DNA from 3 places in the Neobacillus sp. GCM10023253 genome. Region 3 is predicted to be linked to each of the others. Evidence: riboswitches for the same ligand, from Rfam matches in the RefSeq annotation. Region 3 holds a riboswitch; each other region holds the start of a gene.
What was found. A riboswitch is a leader RNA that binds a small molecule or an ion and turns the genes downstream of it on or off. The one in region 3 is predicted to bind cobalamin.
Positions count from the first base shown of each region.

Region 1: linked by a shared signal. The riboswitch ahead of ACFPA1_RS04415 (hypothetical protein) and the one ahead of ACFPA1_RS18815 (ribonucleoside-diphosphate reductase subunit alpha) in region 3 are both predicted to bind cobalamin.
Region 2: linked by a shared signal. The riboswitch ahead of ACFPA1_RS08340 (ABC transporter substrate-binding protein) and the one ahead of ACFPA1_RS18815 (ribonucleoside-diphosphate reductase subunit alpha) in region 3 are both predicted to bind cobalamin.

Region 1 is NZ_JBHSHV010000003.1:832,937-839,806, forward strand. It holds gene ribE (riboflavin synthase) at 1-418, shown strand, start outside; gene ACFPA1_RS04405 (bifunctional 3,4-dihydroxy-2-butanone-4-phosphate synthase/GTP cyclohydrolase II) at 456-1,649, shown strand; gene ribE (6,7-dimethyl-8-ribityllumazine synthase) at 1,668-2,135, shown strand; cobalamin riboswitch at 2,273-2,466, shown strand; gene ACFPA1_RS04415 (hypothetical protein) at 2,853-3,899, shown strand; gene ACFPA1_RS04420 (DUF4430 domain-containing protein) at 3,902-4,570, shown strand; gene ACFPA1_RS04425 (ECF transporter S component) at 4,570-5,151, shown strand; gene ACFPA1_RS04430 (transglycosylase domain-containing protein) at 5,168-6,870, opposite strand, start outside.
Region 2 is NZ_JBHSHV010000006.1:186,291-193,165, reverse strand. It holds gene ACFPA1_RS08350 (hydantoinase/oxoprolinase family protein) at 1-116, shown strand, start outside; gene ACFPA1_RS08345 (hydantoinase B/oxoprolinase family protein) at 118-2,307, shown strand; cobalamin riboswitch at 2,555-2,745, shown strand; gene ACFPA1_RS08340 (ABC transporter substrate-binding protein) at 2,913-3,893, shown strand; gene ACFPA1_RS08335 (FecCD family ABC transporter permease) at 3,890-4,930, shown strand; gene ACFPA1_RS08330 (heme ABC transporter ATP-binding protein) at 4,934-5,791, shown strand; gene ACFPA1_RS08325 (cobyrinate a,c-diamide synthase) at 5,778-6,875, shown strand, end outside.
Region 3 is NZ_JBHSHV010000015.1:36,115-42,989, forward strand. It holds gene ACFPA1_RS18800 (LLM class flavin-dependent oxidoreductase) at 1-884, shown strand, start outside; gene ACFPA1_RS18805 (hypothetical protein) at 1,178-1,579, shown strand; gene ACFPA1_RS18810 (OsmC family protein) at 1,756-2,208, shown strand; cobalamin riboswitch at 2,295-2,496, shown strand; gene ACFPA1_RS18815 (ribonucleoside-diphosphate reductase subunit alpha) at 2,635-4,923, shown strand; gene ACFPA1_RS18820 (ribonucleotide-diphosphate reductase subunit beta) at 4,939-5,976, shown strand; gene ACFPA1_RS18825 (flavodoxin domain-containing protein) at 5,973-6,428, shown strand; gene ACFPA1_RS18830 (bifunctional metallophosphatase/5'-nucleotidase) at 6,589-6,875, shown strand, end outside.

The DNA.
Region 1 (6,870 bases), on a different contig from region 3:
AAATCTTGAGAGAGCAATGGCGGCCGGTGGAAGGTTTGGCGGTCATATTGTGTCGGGGCATATCGATGGCACCGGGGTTATTAAAAGTAAAAATGCCCTTGAAAATGCTGTCTATTATGAAATTGAGACCGAGCCGGAAATATTGAAATACATCATTTATAAAGGCTCCATAACAGTGGATGGGACAAGCTTAACGGTATTTGGAGTAACCGAAAACTCGTTTACCTTATCGCTAATTCCCCATACGATGTCGGAAACTGTGGTCGGTAACAAAGGACCGGGTGAGATTGTAAATTTGGAATGCGATATGATTGGAAAGTATGTCGCTCATTTTATGAATAATTTTTCGAACAATCAGAAGCCTAAAGGCCAATCAGGTATTACGGCTCAATTTTTAGAAGCGAATGGATTTTTATAAAATTGCATGAAAAAACTGAACAAAGGAGTGATACGGTATGTTTGACAGGATTGAAGAAGCAATCGAAGAATTGAAACAAGGGAAGGTTATCATTGTTTGCGACGATGAGGACAGGGAAAATGAAGGAGATTTCATAGCGCTTGCCGAAAAAACGACTCCTGAGGTTATCAATTTGATGGTAACGCATGGGAGAGGCCTTGTCTGTGTTCCGATTGAGGAAGAATTAGCAAAAAAACTGGATTTAATGCCGATGGTAGCGAACAATACCGACCCGCATGGGACTGCTTTTACAGTCAGCATTGATCATAAAAATTCTACAACAGGTATTTCGGCCTTTGAACGGTCTGCGACAATCATGAATTTGATTGATCCTCAGTCAAAAGCTGCCGATTTTAAACGACCTGGCCATGTTTTTCCGCTTATCGCTAAAAAAGGCGGCGTCCTTAGAAGAACAGGTCACACAGAAGCAGCAGTAGATCTTGCAAACCTATCTGGAGCCAAGCCTGCTGGCGTCATTTGTGAAATCATGAATGAAGACGGGACGATGGCCCGGGTACCGCAGCTAAGAAAAATCGCCGATAAGCTAGGCCTGAAAATGATTACGATCAAAGATCTAATTGAATACCGAAATCAAAAGGATAAATTGGTAAAGCGGGAAGTGGAAATCAAGTTGCCGACTGAATATGGCGATTTTAAAGCAATCGGGTATTCAAATATGGTAGACGACAAAGAGCATGTTGCTCTCATTAAAGGTGAAATTGACCCGGAGAAGCCAATTCTGGTCAGGGTTCATTCGGAATGCTTAACGGGTGATGTTTTTGGGTCTTACCGCTGTGACTGTGGTCCGCAGCTCCACGCCGCCCTGATGCAGATTGAACAAGCCGGAAATGGTGTGCTGTTGTATATGCGCCAGGAAGGCAGAGGCATCGGGCTCCTTAATAAAATGAAGGCCTATCAGCTTCAGGAACAAGGCTATGATACGGTAGAGGCAAATGAAAAACTCGGCTTTAAGCCTGATTTAAGGGATTATGGAATTGGTGCACAAATTTTAAGAGATCTTGGTATCAGAAAAATGATGCTATTAACGAATAATCCGCGTAAAATTAAGGGCCTAAAGGGCTACGACCTGGAAGTCGTCGAGCGGGTACCGCTGCAAATGGAAATGAGACCCGAAAATGAAAGCTATTTAAAAACCAAACATGATAAATTAGGCCATCTGCTTCATTATTAAAAATACGGAGGAATAGAAATGGGACATATTTTTGAAGGAAATTTAGTTGGTACAGGACTGAAAGTCGGAATTGTAGTAGGACGTTTTAATGAGTTTATTACAAGCAAATTATTGTCTGGGGCACAGGATGCTTTAAAGCGCCATGGAGTGAATGAATCTGATGTGGATGTCGCGTGGGTTCCAGGCGCATTTGAGATTCCATTAATCGCTAAAAAAATGGCAGACAGTAAAAAATATGATGCAGTTATCACACTAGGTACAGTTATCCGTGGTTCCACACCACATTTTGATTTCGTATGTAATGAAGTCGCTAAAGGAGTATCCCGCATCACGCTTGATACTGGCATTCCGGTTATTTTTGGAGTATTAACCACAGATTCAATCGAGCAGGCAATCGAGCGGGCTGGTACAAAAGCAGGCAACAAAGGCTGGGATGCTGCTTCTGGCGCCATCGAAATGGCCAACCTAACAAGAAATTTTGAATAACAGAAGGCCAAGGGGGCACCTTTTTAGGGTTGCTCCTTGCTTGTTTAATTCAATAAATTGATTTATAAAAAAGAAAGCAAAAACAAAAACATGTACAAATGAACCAGACTTTTACTATAATAATAACAGCATAAAAAAATAATCTTTAAAAAACAGGTGCTAAAGTCTTAAAACAAGACTCTTAGCTTAATAGGGAAGTTGGTTAAAAGCCAACGCGGTCCCGCCACTGTAAATGGGAGCAACCTATACGATGTCACTGTCTTAATAGATGGGAAGACATAGGAAGCAATGACCATGAGCCAGGAAACCTGCCTGTTTTTAAACACAAATGCCTACGTGGATAGGAGAGTGTTAAGCAGGAAACGTCACTCGTTTGTTACTTAGCATACATAACACCTCCTCCTAACTGATAGGAGGATTTTTTTATGCCAATTTTGGGGTAAAGATAGAAAGGGAGAGAAGAAATTGAAACTAACCAAGATTAAATCAATCATGTTAATTGGTGCACTGGCCCTTTCGCTGCCAATTAATGTGTACGCCGAAGAGAATGTTTCAGACCAGATTCACAAGACAGCACTGCATGTTCAATCGTCAGTATTAGACTCAGATTGGCATATAATAACTCTCGGTAGAGCAGGTAAGCTGACAGCATCTAATAAGACAGCTTATCTTGATAAGTTAGATGTTCGTTTAACAGGAGATGTGAAGGGTACTGAATTGCATAAGATTATATTAGCACTTCGTGCACTAGGGGAAAACCCGCAAAATTATAAAGGTCAGAACCTAATTAATAAGGCTTATAGTGATACAACATTAACCTCTACAACAGCTTATATCTACGCTTTAATCGCTTTAGATTCAGGTGAGTACGATATTCCAGCTGATGCACTATGGACTAAGCAGAAGCTGATTGATAAGATTACAGCCTCTGATCTGCCAACAGGCGGATGGGCAGGCTGGGATGGTACGGCTAGCGTTGATTCTACAGGTATGGCGCTTACCGCCTTATCTGCCCACAAAGAAGATCCTGTTGTAAAGGCTGATATTGATAATGCTGTAAATTTCTTAAAGACTTCAGAAGGTGCTAACGCGGAATTCGGCGATTCTTACAGTGGTGATAACGCCAACTCTACCTCTCAAGCAATTATTGGTTTATCATCAGTAGGAGTTGACCCGACCGCAGGTGATTTTGTTAAGGGGTCAACTAATCCAGTTAAAGCATTGCTGTCATATAAGACACAGCCATGGGAAGATGGTTTTAAATGGCTGAAAAGTGAAACAGCCGAAAACTCAATGGCAACTGAACAGGCATTTCAAGCGCTAGTAGCATATGACCTATTTAAGAATGGTGATAGGCTTTTTCACTTCGCTGCACCACTGCCAGTTGAATCAACACCAGCCCAACCATCAACACCTGCTCCAACACCAACAGTAGTAAACAACAATAATTATGTGACTGTTACGCCGACAACAGACGTTTCAAAATTACCTGTCCCAGAGTCAACGAAAGAGGTAATTAGAGAAATCATTACAAACAATAATGCTGGCACAGCTGGAGCTGCAGGAAATACATCTTCACAGCCGCAAGTGATAGTCGTCCAGCAGCCTGCCGCGGTTCAAACAGCAGCGGGTGAACCCAAAGTTGAGGTAAAAGTTGAAAAAGAAAGTGGTACCATCAATTCCAATAACCTTAAGGTAGGAGGCACTACCGCATTTATTGGGGCACTGGCTTTAGTTCTTAGAAGAAAGTTCTTGGGGGTGTAACCATGAAAGGCTGGCAGAAAATCATCGGTGATATTGCATCATGGCTTTTGGTTATCGGCGGGATTGGCTATGCTTTATATGGCTATACTCCGGGCAAAACGATTACAACAACAACAACCACCCCACAGGTTAAACAAGTCCAGCAGGATCAGCAAACCGCTGCCGAAACTGTAGAGAATGTGGAAGGGATTGTTTCAAATGCAGAAGCAACGTCATCTGATACCGCTGGAAAGAATTCAACCGTAAAAGTAATTACTACTCAGCCTGTAAAACAAACTTCAACGGTAACGCAGCAGCCAGCGGGCAGTATGGCACCAGCATCTGCACCGGTCGAAGAAAAAAAGCAAGACACAGTAACTGTTTCAGTAAAGACGCCTGATGGCTATTTAATTGCACCGCGGTCAGTTGAAATAAACGATCAAACGAAAGCGGCTGATGTTTTAAAACAAGTCTGTCAAGAGGCCGGCATAAAGCTGGAAACTACTGGTTCAGGTGCCACGCTATATACAAAAGGTATTGGCGGCTGGCGTGAGTTTGACAAAGGGCCATACAGCGGATGGAGCTACAGAATAAATGGAGTCAAAGGAGACCGCTCATCCGGCGTAAAGGATGTTAATCCTGGCGACACATTAGAGTGGAATTATGTTGTTGATTATAGGGAGGACAAGTGATGGAAAGCGTTCTTTCCATATTTAGGCCCAGGGTGCGGAACCTTTTAACGTTAAGAAACATGACCTTGATGGCGTGCTTAGCAACCTTGAGTATTGTTGGCAGGATTTATATGGGGATGATTCCAAACGTCCAGCCATCAACGGTTATAATAATTTGCTCTGCCTTGATTTATGGAGTAAGGTTTGGTCTGATTATTGCAGTTCTGACGGTTTTGGGTTCAAACCTGGTGTTGGGCTTTGGTCCTTTTGTTGTTATGCAGCTGATAGCATGGGGAGCAGTTGCCGTTGTATCGGGCGTAATTGGAAGGTTTTATGAGAAAATTCCCCATCTGCTTTTATCGGTATACGCCGGTTTTACCGGGCTGTTTTTTGGATTCATGGTATCCTTAAACGTTTTCATCATTGGCGGCCCGGCTGCTTTTTGGGTTTACTACCTAAGAGGGATCCCGTTTGATTTATATCATGCGGCCGGCAACTTTTTGTTTTATTTAACTCTTGGTCCAGTCCTGCTAAAGCTTTTACAAAGGCATAAGGAAAAAACATTTCATCAAAACCCAATCGAGTTAACAGATGATAAATAGCACGCCAAGCGGCGTGCTATTTTTGCATACTCTGCAGTTTTTGAATCAACGAGTCGACCTTTTCGCCAACATTATAGAGTACTTCCTCCAAACCCTTTTTCCATTCAGGTGCTTGTTCTTTTATCGTGTTCCCAATCTTTTTGGCACTATCATTTAATTCTTTACCAATTTCTTCTGCCTGGTCTTGTATGTTTGCAGCAGGGTTTGTTTCCCCGGCTAGCTTAGCATTTATGGACACAACATCAAAATTTTCTTTTGGAAGAGAGGTTGTTGATGTTCTCATGATTTCTCTAAAAATAGGCACGACATTTGAAGAACTTGAGCTTGGCAGGTAGTGCTGGCGGTCCGTTTGGTCAAAACCAATCCAAATGGCCCCTACCAGATTTGGCGTATAGCCGACCATCCACTGATCCTTCGTGCCGTTTATATCAGCAAACGGAAGCTGAGTTGAACCGGTTTTCCCGGCAATTTGTACTCCCGGGATGCGGGCTTTTTGACCTGTTCCAGATTCAACCACATTTAGAAGAATGGAGGTCATTTCATTTGCCACCTTTTTGGAGGTCACTTTGGTTGTTTTAGCTTCCCGCTCAGCAATAATATTATCTGTTGGGCCGACAATTTTTGTAATCAAATGGCTGTCCTGACGCTTCCCGCCATTTGGAAAAACAGTGTAAGCATTGGCCATCTGCAGAGGGGAAACGCCTTTACTCATCCCACCAAGTGCAACTGCTAGGTTTCTATCTTCTTTTTCTACAGGAATTCCGAAACGTTTCAAGGTATCAAGCCCCTTGTTTAAACCAACCTGATCCAACAGCCATACGGCCGGAACATTTAAGGAGTCTTCCAAAGCCTTATACAAAGGAACCTTGCCCTGATATGTTTTTGTGAAATTTTCCGGCTTGTAATTGCCAAATGTAAGCGGCTCATCGACCAGCTCAGACGAATAAGTATAACCTTCCTCAAGAGCTGCTGTATAGACGGCCAACGGTTTGATTGAAGAACCTGGCTGCGCCTTTAATTGCGTCGCCCGGTTAAAGCCGCGAAACACTTGTTCACCGCGTCCGCCAACGAGGGCAAGCACACCGCCTGATGCTGGGTCCATCAAGACAGAGCCGCTTTGGACGGTTTCTCCCCCCATCCCTCTAGGAAACAAGGATTTATTAGCATAAACCTTTTCTAGGCCCGCCTGTAAATTTTGATCCATTTCCGTATAAATTCTGTAGCCTCTTGTTAAAATTTCATCCTGTGTCAGGCCGTATCGGGAAATGGCTTCGTTTAAAACAGCATCAACATAATAAGGGTATTTCCGCTCTACGAAGCTGCCACCACCGTCATGCAGGCGGATTTTTTCTTTTTTAGCCTGGCTGTACTGGGCTGTGGTTATCATCCCGAGTTCTTTCATTTTACCCAACACGACATCTCTTCGGTCCATTGCTCCCTTATAATTTCTATAAGGATCAAGATAATTCGGCGCATGCAGAAGACCGGCAATCATTGCCGCCTCGCTAATGGTCATGTCCTTGGCATCCTTATTAAAATATTTCTTTGAGGCATTGCCAATTCCCCAGGCACCGCTGCCGAAATAAACTTGGTTCAGATACATTTGCAGAATTTCGTCTTTAGTATAAACTTGTTCAATTTTTACCGCTAAAAATAATTCCTCAGCCTTCCGTTTATAGGTTCGTTCTGGCGAAAGCAGCGCGTTTTTGGTGAGCTGCT
Region 2 (6,875 bases), on a different contig from region 3:
ATATACCTGAGGATGCCTACATCAGGGTGGATCAATATGGCAACTATTGTCTGACACTTGAAACTGTGGAGAACGAACAAAAAACGTTAGTTACCGAAGGTCAAGGAGGCAAATAATATGGCAATGGAAAAAGTCCAACCACAAAAAGAGTTTGATGCATTTACCGCCCAGGTGATTCAATCACGGTTGAAAAGTGTTGTGGAAGAGATGGCTACCACACTATTGCGGACTTCCGGTTCTCCAGTCTTAACGGAGGCGCAGGATTTTTCCACAGCTGTCTTTGATGTGAATGGTGAACATATTGCTTTTTCCGGTTACGTTGTAGCCCATATTGGCTCTTCGTTAATTGGCGTACAAGCTGTCTTACGGGAATATGAGCTCGAGGATATTCATCCGGGGGACGCCTTTATTTGTAATGATGTTTATTCCGCCGGGGCTATTCACCAAGGGGATGTTGGGATTATCTCACCGATTTTTTATCAGGATGAATTGGTCGGATGGTCATTTTCTAACGCTCACGTTCTCGATGTTGGCGGAATGTCGCCAGGTGGATGGGCGCCTGCAGCTTATGATGTATATAGTGAAGCAATCAGCTTCCCTGCTGTTCGGATTATGGAAAGAGGAAGAATGAATCGGGATATCCAAAGGATCCTGATGAACAATGTTCGCCTTCCAATCCCTGTCATTAATGATGTGAAAAGTTTAATCGCCGCCAATATTACCGCCGAACGAAGGGTTAATGCGCTGATAGATAAATACGGTTTAGAGGATTACAAGCGGTATTGTGAAATTAACAAGGATTTAGCTGAACAAACGATTCGCAAACGCATCCGGGATATTCCAAATGGAGTTTATCACACAAAAGAATGGGTGGAGTACGATGGTCATGGAGCAGATAATCTCTATCCGGTGGAATGTAAATTAACAGTGGAAGAAGATCACCTCCATGTTGATTTAAGTGGATCCTCCCCACAGGCAGATGGGTTTATCAATGCGGGACCAGGTGCTATTTATGGAGGATTGTATGGCGTCATTGCGATGACCATTGGCTGTGATATCCCGGTCAATGCAGGAATGCTGCGACCGCTCACAATTGAACTCGGACCGCCTGGAACGATTGTAAACCCTGTGATCCCGGCTCCTGTTTCGTGCGGGCACATGGAAACAACAGGAAAAGCGGGTAAAGCTTTTTACGAGGGAATTTTTAAAGCGTTGCAGCTCAGCGAAAATCCTTGGCTTAGGAACCGGGTTGCTGCGATTGGTCACAACAATTGGCCGGGGAATTCTTGGGTCGGGTTGGATCAATATGGCCAGTATACAGCGTTTCCTGCATTTGATTGCGGTTCTGGCGGTGTGGGTGCCCAGGCTACCTGCGATGGACTGGATATTGGCGCATTTGAAATGCAGCAGAATAATGGAATTCCTGATGTGGAAACAAATGAAGGGCTGTACCCGATGTTTTATTTTTACCGAAAAATTAACGTGAATTCCGGAGGTCCCGGATATCATCGCGGCGGTCAGGGAATGGATTATGCCTGGATGCCGTACAACAATCAAGGATTACTCGGTACCATTGAAAACGCCTGTGCCGAAATGCCTGCACATGGCACTCTGGGCGGATACCCGGGTGGAACGAGTTCTTTTAATAAGATTGATGAATTTGATATCAACCAGTTCATTGCTGAACATGGACGTCTGCCAATTCCTAATGAGCTTACCAATTATACGACCCTTCCCAACCATATTGCCGGAATGCCTCTTGGACCAAAGGCAGTGTTTAAGCAAGTGACAGGCGGTGGGGCCGGAATCGGAGATCCGTTATTGCGTCCGATTGCGATAGTGGAAAAAGATTTACAGGATGAATATATTACCCCTGATCTGGCTGAAAAAGCGTATGGAGTAATCTGGAATGCATCTGAACGAAGAGTTGACTTAGAGGCAAGCCATGAAAAACGCCGCTCCATTCGTCGTGACCGGATCGGCCGGAATCCTGAAGTTGAGGTCTCTGAACAGGAGAAATTAAAGGTTCCGTTAAAATTTGTCCATAAAGCAGGCAAAAAATTAGTTTCTTGTAACTTCTGCGATCATGAACTGTCCGAAAGCAATATGAACTGGAAGGAAGGAGCCGTACAGCGAAAAGCTGATTTAGTGGAAACGATGTCTGAACTGGGGATTTATGTCCAGCCCCGGGAATCTGGGAAGGCTGAACTACACGAAGCAATTTGTCCTTCCTGCGGCACCTTGCTGCAACAAGACGTGTTAACGGAAGAAGTTAAAGAATTTAACGATTATGTCCTCACAAACTAATCATTAGATAGTTACTACAAACTGAGTTCAGCTTACTGGACTCAGTTAGTCGTTATTTCTTAAATCAATAATTATATTATGTTAATTTAATTAGGAATATCTTTCCCCAAATCGATGATAGAAGGAAGTAAATGTGCCCCCTTTCTTAATTAGTAAGCATGGTCTTTTCCTTGATCCCTAAACCAAATATTTGCTTCTCATGAAGTATTTGCTATAATACTAGTTGAGTAATTTGCTTGACCAATTGAATCTGACATAGCTAGTAGGTGCCTTATCATTGGATAAGGTTAAAAGGGAAGCCGGTGTGAATCCGGCGCGGTCCCGCCACTGTTATTCGGGGATAACCTCGCAATACCACTGTTCCAGCTAAGGAATGGGAAGGAGAGGAAGTCATGTTACCCGTAAGCCAGGAAACCTGCCTATTAAGCTTGCCAACGAAATCCTTCGCGGAAAAGGATCGGCATAATCAGTATAAATATGTTTATTTTTTCTGATTTTCGCGCGCCCTGTTTCCGAATGGAAGCAGGGCTTTTTCGTTGTTATGGGAAAGACTTCAAGATATCAAGCTCATCTCGAACTATAAACGAAGGGAAGAGAATTGAGTAATGAGAAAGTTTTTGGCATTAATTTTGACTGTAGTAATGATGGTGACGATCAGCGCATGTGGGACAACAAAAGATTCTTCAGGTGCAGATAAAAACCAAAAATCCGAAACAGCAACGAAAGAGGTAACGGACAAAGCAACCGTTTACCCGCTTACAGTGAAGGATGCGACGGGTACTGAAATAACTTTTGATAAGGCGCCGGAACGTATTGTATCTACCTCTCCATCGGAGACAGAAATTCTTTTCGCTCTAGGCCTAGGCGATAAAATTTACGGTGTATCTGATTTTGATGATTACCCTAAAGAAGCAGTGGCAAAGCCAAAAGTAGGCGGGGTGACAAAGCCAAATGAGGAAGCCATTATAGCGGCTAATCCGGATTTAGTAATCGGTGGCATTTCAATGAAGGATGATATTGCTGAAAAATTTCGTGGTTTAGACCTTAAGTTATATAAAACTGAGCCTAAAAAGATGGAGGATATTTTAAATAATATTATCCAAATTGGTATCATTACAGATACTCAGGAAAAAGCAGAAGAACTCGTGGCACAAATGAAGGTGGATATTCGCACAGTAACAGAAGCTGCTGCAAAAATTAAGGAAGAAGATAAGAAAAAAGTCTATATTGAATTTTCTCCAGGTTGGACGGTTGGCAAGGGTGAATTTATGGATGAACTGATTACGATGGCTGGCGGCGTTAATATTGCCTCAGATATGAAAGGCTGGAATGCCATCAATGAAGAGAAGATCATTCAGGACAACCCGGATGTCATTCTCTACTCCGCAAATGTTGTTGATGATAAGTCTGGCAAACCGCTAGAGGAATTAATTAAATCTAGAAGCGGCTGGGATAAGATTACAGCTATTCAAGAAGGTCGACTGACGGGGATCGAAGGAAATATTATGTCCAGACCTGGACCGAGAATAACAGATGCACTGAAGCAAATCGCTGAAGCCATTTATCCGGAATCGTTTAAGAAATGAAAAGAAGATTAGCAATATGGGGGGGAGCGGGTTTCGTTCTCCTTCTTTTCTCAGGGGTCATTAGTTTATCGCTTGGTTCTGCTAATCTGCCGCTTTCGCAAGTTTGGGGAATTCTCTTACACCAGCTGCCTTTTTTACATAGTCTCATAGATTCCAACTGGCCTGAATCAGCTGAGCAAATCATTTTAAAAGTTCGTTTGCCACGGGTTTTTCTTGCCATTCTTGTTGGGGCGTGCTTATCACTTGCTGGTGCTGGCTTTCAAGGAGTGTTACGCAACCCGTTAGCAGATCCGTATACATTAGGGGTAGCATCTGGGTCAGCGGTAGGTGCTGCTTTCATCATTTTATTCGGGTATCATACTAGTTTATTTGGTAATTGGACGATACCACTGGTTGCATTTGTGACAGGGCTGATTAGTTTACTTGTTGTACTCCGTTTAGCAAATGTACATGGCAAATTTAAACTAGAAACCATCATTTTATCTGGGGTTGTCGTTTCTGCTTTTCTAGGGTCACTTGTTTCCTTTATGGTGTCAATGTCCGATCAAGTGGTGAATGAAATCGTCTTTTGGCTGATGGGGAGTTTAGCCCTAAGAGGTTGGTCATTTACCTTTGTACTCATGCCTTATTTAGCAATTGGAATCGTGGTGTTGCTGTCATATGGACGTACATTAAATTTGTTTGCATTAGGAGAGCGGCAGGCAGCACATTTAGGTGTCAACATTAAACGTACACGGCTAGTGGTGTTGGTCGTTTCCACCCTAATCACCGCTGCCGCAGTATCAATCGTAGGAACGATTGGTTTTGTCGGACTTGTCGTTCCACACTTAGTGAGGCTTATAGTTGGGCCGGATTACCGATTATTACTGCCATTGTCCGTGATATTCGGTGCCATATATGTCCTTTGGGCAGATACGATTGCCCGTACCTTACTTAGCCCAACGGAGATTCCGCTCGGGGTTGTGACCGCATTTCTTGGCGCTCCATTCTTTGCGTACTTACTTCGTAGAAGCAAGCAAATGACAGGGGGAAGTTGATGGATGCTTATTGAAGTGGAAAGCTTAAGTAAACGGTTTGATAACCAGTCTGTGCTTGATGAAATTAGTTTTTCTGTCAAACGTGGAGAATGCTTGGGGATCATTGGACCAAACGGAAGCGGCAAGTCTACATTGCTAAAGCTATTGTCGGGAGTGGATCGTGCGACGACCGGAAGAATTGAATTAAATGGGAAACAGATTGAACTTTATACCCGCAAGGAATTAGCAAAGTGGCTGGCAGTATTGCAGCAGGAATCTCTACCTCCAATTGGATTTACGGTAAGAGAGGTTATCGAAATGGGGAGGTTTCCTTTTCAAAATTGGCTCGGTGAAGAAAAAACAGAAATTGAACCACTTATCGATTCCATTATCGAGAAAATGGAGTTATCTGAGTTGAGTGATCGCCTGCTCGAAAGCCTAAGCGGGGGGGAGCGGCAGCGAGTAGCTCTTGGAAAGACGATGGCACAACAGCCAAAGCTTCTAATGCTTGATGAACCGACCACCTATCTCGATATTGGTCATCAAGTACTTTTGATGGATCGGATTCGAGAATGGCAGCAAGAAGATGATATGACCGTTATCGCGGTTCTGCATGATTTAAATATAGCAGCCCTGTATTGTGATCGATTGCTGCTGTTACATAATGGGAGAGTAGTAGCGGCTGGAGCTCCCAAGCATATCATTCGAGCAGATTTGATTCAACAAGTCTACGGTACTACACCAATTGTAATGGTGCACCCCGTTTGTGGTGTACCACAAATCATCCTTCAAGGAGAAAGTATAGCGGAGCGTACAATTCCTATGAAGAGAGGTAAAGAAGGAATCATCAGAAAGCGGAGGAATAGCTATGTCCATCAATAGAATAGTAGTTGCAGGTACGGGAAGCGGTGTTGGAAAAACAACACTGACAATTGGTTTAATGGCAGCGTTAAGAAAGCGCGGTTTAACGGTTCAAGGCTTTAAATGCGGTCCTGACTATATTGACCCTTCTTATCATAAATCTGTCACCAATCGAGTTTCTCGTAATTTAGACAGTTGGATGCTTACACATGATCGAGTTTTGGATATTTTCACGCATGGAAGTCGTGGAGCTGATATTTCGATTATAGAAGGAGTGATGGGATTTTTTGATGGGAAAAGTCCGGAAACGAATGAAGGCAGTACGGCAGAGATCAGTATCATAACCAAAAGTCCTGTATTGCTCGTTGTCAATTGTGAAAGTATGGCCCGAAGTGCAGCGGCGATCGTGAAGGGGTTTCAAATGTTTGCAGAAGGGCCCAAGATTGCAGCAGTAATTGCCAACAAAGTTGGGAGCGAAGGACATTTTCAGCTTGTCAAAAAAGCGATTGAACAGGAATGTCATGTTCCTGTGATCGGCTATTTGAAACGCGAGCTAGACATTGAAATCCCAGAAAGACATCTTGGACTTATTCCTTCTATTGAACGAGGAGAACTTATTCCATTTTTCGATCAATTAGGAGACTTGGTTTTAGAGACGATTGATATGGACAAGCTGCTTGAATTAGCTGTTGCTGAGCCGCTACCTGTAAGTGAAAAAACCTCCATGTTTGAACAGAAGAAAGAAAAGATCATGAAAATGGCAGTTGCAAAGGATGAAGCCTTTAATTTCTATTATCCTGAGAATCTAGAAATGTTGGAAGCGAATGGTGTAGAGATTGTTTATTTTTCTCCTTTGGCTAATGAAGAACTGCCAAAAGATGTTGATGGCCTTTATATAGGAGGAGGCTTCCCAGAGGAATTCGCTCATGTCCTTGAATGTAATGAAATGACAAAGGATTCTATCAAAAATGAAATTGAAGCTGGATTACCTACTCTTGCTGAATGTGGCGGGTTCATGTATTTAACCGAGTCAATCGAAACAACGGAAAAGAAGAGGTATCAAATGATTGGGGTAATCCCAGGCGAGGTACAAATGAAAACATCT
Region 3 (6,875 bases):
GATATAAACGTTATTGGATTGCGGAGCACCACAACACCCCGACGCTGGTCAGTTCTGCAACTGCCATTTTAATAAAACATACCTTAGAACATACAAATGAAATTAGCGTGGGCTCGGGCGGGATTATGCTCCCGAACCACTCCCCTTTGGTAGTTGCTGAACAATTCGGAACAATGGCAACCATTTATCCGGGGCGGGTTGAACTTGGTCTCGGCCGCGCGCCTGGAACAGACATGATGACAGCAAATGCACTAAGACGTTCGAAAAATGATTCTGTCTTTACGTTTCCTGATGATGTTAAAGCGTTGCAAACGTATTTTGGACCTGAAGACCAGCAAGGTTATGTCCGTGCATATCCTGGGGCAGGAACGAATATCCCTATTTATATTCTTGGTTCCTCGACAGATTCTGCTTACTTGGCGGCAAGTCTGGGACTTCCATATGTTTTTGCCTCCCACTTTGCGCCAAGATACATGGAGGATGCGATTTCGATTTATCGCAGCCGGTTCCAGCCGTCTGAGTATTTGGATCAGCCATACATGATGGTTTGTTTAAACGTGGTTGCTGCCGAAACAGACGAGGAAGCAAGTTTCTTATCAACTACGATGCGGCAATTTTCCCTAAATGTTGTTCGCGGTTCCCGCATGCCATTGCAGCCGCCGGTTGAAAATATGGAACAAATTTGGACTCCAATGGAGAAGGAAATGGTGATGTCCATGTCCAGAATGACGATGTTGGGAAGTAAAGAGACCGTCCGGGAGCAGTTGTCAGCATTTCAGGAAAAATATAATGTGGATGAACTTATGGCTGTTACCTATATCTATGATGTTGAAAAACAAAAACGGTCGTATGAGATATTAAAGGAAATTGTGGACGGGAAATAGGAAATAAAAAGCGCAAATATCTTGCGGGTAGCCGCAGCATATTTGCGTTTTTTTTTATAATCAAATTTGTAATAGAATAATGGAAAAATGTGAAATTAGGAGGTGGTACACAAAATGTCATTAAAAAAATGAGAATGCGGAAAAGGTTATGTTTCAAATAAGAATTTTTTGCGACGTATTTCTTGCTAATATTACGATTTTTCAAATATAAGTGTAAAATAAAGATAGGAAAAATACTCCATTTTGATTCGCCATACGATTTTTCCAAATCAAAACGAAAGAAGATGGAGAAAATGGACAAAACGAAGGTTTTATCCAACATGGCCGGCATAGTGTTGACATTGGTGGGGACTGCAGCGATTGCGGTTGGACTGGGGCTGATTGTGGCGCCCGATGGAGATGGTTTCAAGCTATCAGTTGAGCTCTTGAAAAATACTCCATTCAGGGACTATTTCATTCCCGGTATCGTTTTGTTGACAGTGATTGGAGTAGGCAGTTTATTGGCGGCAATTCCAGCATTTAAGCTTCATCGGTTCGCAGGAGCAGCGACCTTGCTGCTTGGCTTGGCACTCGTCCTGTTTATTGTGGCCCCAAGTCTATTGGATTGGAACAGGAAGCGGTTTATTGCCGATTTTAATGATTGTTGGGATTGTGGAGATAGGCTTAGGAGTTTTGATCATGGCAGTGGATTCTAATCATCAAATGTTCCACCGCCATCATAATCACCATGCACATTAAAGGGAAAATTGGAGGAATTTTACATTGAAAAGTGTAAGATTCCTTTTTGTCATTTTTTGCAGGGTTTTCGGAATTTTTGTTGAAAGGTTAATAAGGATGGTTTCATAAAAAATGATAAAGGGGTATTTGCAAAATGGAAAGTTTTCACTTTAAAGTAAATGGCAGCTGGCAGGGAGATCGGAATGGGAAGGGGCATATTCAGACAAACGGTGGTCTTGATATCGCTGTTTCGGCACCGGCGGATATGGAGGGTCCAGGAATCGGTTCAAATCCAGAGGAGCTGCTTATTTCTTCTTCCAATAATTGTTATATGATTACACTAGGGGCGATGCTGGGGAATCGAAAAATTGAGGTAGAAAAACTCGAGGTTGTTTCTGAGGGTGTTGTCGACAGGGAGGATGGTAAATTGAAGTTTAAACAAATTATCCATCGCCCAGTTTTTTATATTAGTAGTGACTCTGGAATCTCTCCAGAAAAATTGCAAGAGATTGCAGTTCGAGCTGAAAAAGCTTGCTTTATTTCGCAAACATTGCGGCCGAGCATCAATTTTTCAGTTGAACCAAATGTTGTTGTTGATGGAAAATAATACTTGACCAAAAAATGGGCATGTACTAATATTGATATTAGTTTTTCTATATGTTGTTTGATTTGTAAAATCGAAAACTATATATTGTGTTAGCCTTAAGGGAAGATGCCGAACACGGCTTAATAGGGAATCCGGTGTGATGCCGGAACTGCCCCCGCAACTGTAAATGCTGACGAAATGAGCAAACCACTGTATAAGAATGCTTATGAAAATAGGTGCTTATACGGGAAGGGCTTAGAGTAGAGTGATGCATAAGTCAGGAGACCTGTCTTTCTTAAGATGTTTCAACTTCTTCGGGGATTGAGAAGAGGAAACGACGGCAACAAAAGGAAGACATGGCCTGGTTATTCCCTTTTGTTGTGTGCTCGTTTCATCCGCTCGGTTCTCGCCGGAGCGGATTTTTTATTTTTTTAGGAGGAAAGTGACATGACCACACAGGTTAAGACAGAAATAAAGGAAGTATTTGAGACGATTAGGCAGGCATCCGATAAATACGGAGTGGATACGATGGAGCTGCAAAAACAAATCATGGAGCTGGATGGGTCAGCATTGGAGGCAAATCAGCAGGGATTATTATATGCAGTCAACAAAATTGCAATGGACCAGCCGGATTGGACTTTTGTTGCGGCCCGCTTATATCTGTATGAACTCTATATTCATGCAGCAGAGAATAGAGGCTATGATTCTTCACTAAAATATGGGGATCTACACGGCTTAATTATACATTTAAGTAGTATAGGGATTTATTCTAGTGACCTATTAAATCTATATACGAAAGAGGAAATAGAGGAATTAGCGAAAGAGATTAATCCTGAGCGGGATGAGTTATTTAATTACATAGGGTTATTCCTATTGGCAGACCGTTATCTTGCCCGGGACCATAATCGAAACATTTTCGAACTACCGCAGGAACGTTTCATGATCATTGCCATGACAATCATGAAAAATGAGGACAAGGACCATCGATTAAAGCTTGTGAAGGAAGCCTACTGGGCACTTAGCAATTTATACATGACTGTAGCCACACCCACCTTGGCGAATGCCGGAAAAAGCTTTGGCCAGCTGTCTTCCTGCTTCATTGATACGGTGGACGATTCGCTTGATGGCATCTATTTAAACAATTGGGATATTGCTAGATTGAGCAAAGATGGCGGTGGGATTGGGATTTACTTTGGAAAAGTCCGGGCACTGGGTTCTGATATTAAGAAATTTAAAGGAAATTCCTCTGGTGTTGTACCATGGATCAAACTAGTTAATGACACTGCAGTAAGTGTTGATCAATTAGGGCAGCGTCAGGGCGCGATTGCCGTTTATATGGATTTATTCCATAAGGATTTGATGAACGGATTTCTGGATTTGAAAACGAACAATGGGGACGAACGCCGGAAAGCACATGATATTTTTACAGGAGTCTGCGTGCCGGATCTTTTTATGAAAAAACTGCAGGAGACCGATGGGGATGGCAGAAGCATCGGCGAGTGGCATACCTTTTGTCCTCATCAAGTGAAGCAGGTAATGGGCTGGAAAGATGCCGATGGGAATCCGCTAGGGCTAGAGGATTTTTATGATGAAATTGACCGGAAATATTTTAGGGATAAATATGAAGAGGCTGTTAACCATCCCTTATTGCCGCGAAAAACATATAGGGCTATGGAGATTATGGCGCGAATCATGATGGTGCAATTGGAAACAGGGACCCCGTACATGTTTTATCGGGACGAAGTCAACCGGCAAAATCCCAATAAACATCTATTAGGAAAGGGCCGCACATCGATTTTCTGCAGCAACCTTTGTACGGAAATCACGCAAAATATGTCGGCGACGAAAATTGTTAACGAATACCAGGATCAAGAAGGAAATGTAGTAATTGTTCGAAAACCTGGTGATTTCGTGGTATGTAATCTATCGTCTATTAATCTTGCAAAAGCAGTCCCGGCTAAGGTAATGGAGCGTTTGGTCCGTATCCAGGTCAGAATGCTGGATAATGTCATTGATTTAAATACCATTTCGGTAGGACAGGCGCAGCTGACGAATCAAAAATTCCGGGCTATCGGTCTCGGTACGTTTGGATGGCATCATCTTTTAGCGTTGAAGGGGATACACTGGGAATCGGAGCGGGCTGTTGAATTTGCGGACGAGCTTTATGAGGAGATTGCCTACTATACCATTCGATCCTCAATGGAATTGGCCCGTGAAAAAGGAGCTTACAGTCAGTTCCATGGTTCGGAGTGGCAGACCGGGGAGTATTTTGAGCGTAAAAATTACCGCTCTGAACGGTGGCTGGAGATAAAAAAGGAGGTAGCTCAGCACGGGCTCCGGAATGGCTGGTTGATGGCCATCGCTCCGAATTCATCAACAGCTAAAATTGGAGGCTCAACCGACGGTATTGACCCAATTTACTCTGTTGAATTCGCGGAGGAAAAGAAAAACTTTAAGTTTAAAGTAACAGCACCGGATTTGAACCATCGAACGTATCTCTATTACCGCCGGGCAAGGCACGAGCTGGATCAGCAGTGGAGCATTCAACAAAATGCTGCCCGCGCTCGCCATATTGACCAAGCAATCAGCTTTAACCTTTATGTCCGACATGATATCAAGGCGAAAGAACTGTTAAACCTTCATATGGAAGCATGGAGGCAGGGGTTGAAGACGACGTACTACGTTAGAAGCACTTCGCAAACGGAAATCGAAGAATGCGAAGCTTGTCATAGCTGACAGGAGGAAATAGAGATGAAACTTTTGAAAAAAATTAAACTTTTGAATCCAGAGTTTCCCAATAAGTCAACCGGCATCATCAATGGCCAGTCGTCGGGTTTGCTGAATTGGAATGATATTGCTTATCCGCAGATGTATGATTTATATCAAACTTTGTTATCAAATTTTTGGAAAGCTCAAGAGATTAATATGCAGGATGACATAAAACAATGGGACCTGCTTAGTGACATTGAAAAAGATGTATTTTTGCGGATCAATACCCAGCTAGCATCACTAGACAGTCTGCAAACACCAACGATGACACAAGTAATGGATTATGTGACCGATTCCAGCTTTAAAGCAATTTTTGCAGTGATTGCCCAGCAAGAGGCAATCCACAATGAATCCTATTCGTATATTTTGAGCTCGCTAGTTCCGTTAAGAGAGCAGAATGAGCGGTTTAATCAGGCGAAAAGTGACCCGATTGTACAAAAACGGAACCAGCTGATTTTAGATGCGTATGAACGATTTCGTGAAAAGCCCACAGCACAACATTTATTTGAATTAAGTGTAAACTCAATAAATCTCGAGGGGATCTATTTTTATGCGGGCTTTGCCTTTTTCTATCATCTTGCCCAGCAGCAGAAAATGCTGAAAACGAGCACGATGATCAGCTATATTCAGCGGGATGAAATGCAGCATGCCTACTTCATGGCCCAGTTTATTCGGATTCTATTAACTGAAAACTCGGAGCTGTTTACCCAAGAGAATATGGACTATGTCTATCGATCGATTGGACAAGCTGTTGCGCTGGAAAAAGAGTGGGCTTCATTCATTTTGAAGGATATTAACGGGATTGATTTGGGAGAATACGAAGAATACACGGAATACCTTGCCAATAAGCGCCTGCGTCAGCTTGGCCTTGAAAATTTATACAAGGATAGGACCAATCCGATGCCGTGGATCCATGTGTATAGTGATGAAATGCTGAACGGAACAAAATCTGACTTCTTTGAGCAGAAGCCGCGGACCTATTCCAAAGTCACCCAATCAAATGGGTTCGATGAGTTATGAAAATAGCCATCATATATGCTTCAAAAACAGGGAATACGGAGGAATTAGCCTATTTGCTGTGGCGTTTATTTTTACAGATAAATAGCGATACAGCCTTATTCCGTGTCGACCAATTTCCGGTTTGGGATTTAGCGAGGTTTGATACGATCGTGATTGGAACCTATACGTGGGGAAATGGGGAAATCCCATATGAAATGATGGAACTGTACCGCGCTTTTGAAAAATTGGAGGTCAGAGGTATGATCACGGGAGCAGCAGGGACTGGCGACAGCGGGTACCCAAGGTTTTGCGGGGCAGTTGATGAATTCAGGGATATGCTTTATGTTCAGACGAACTTGGCGGCCACTCTTAAAATTGAAGTGATTCCGCAGGCGAAGGACTTAGAGCGATGCAGGAAGTTTGTGGATGCTATTGTACAACGAATCAACCAAAGAATTGCTTTGGGTTCGTAAACAAAGAAATGCGAGAATTTAAAAATAGTTCTCGCATTTTTGAATTTAATTTTAGTCCTATCTTAAAAGGAAGGAAATTCCTTGGAAAATTTGCTAGAATAAAAGTGGTGTAATATTTCATACGCCAAGGTAAAAAATTTATATGTAAAGAGGCGATTGGGTGAAAGTTCAAAAAACGCTTTACCGTAAGTTTTTCTCTGTATTAACTGCCGCCGCCATGATGACAACTGCCACTGCTGCTCTTGCAGCCCCTAAAGAACTTCCCGTACTGCCAGCAAAAGCACAAGCTAATGCCTCTTATGAATCTACTCTACATAATAATGACAAAAGCAACTATGCGTTGACTATCATGCACACCAATGATACCCATGCACATTTAGACAATATTGCAAGAAGGATAACTGCTATTAAACAAGTGCGCGAAGCACATCCAGGTTCACTTTTATT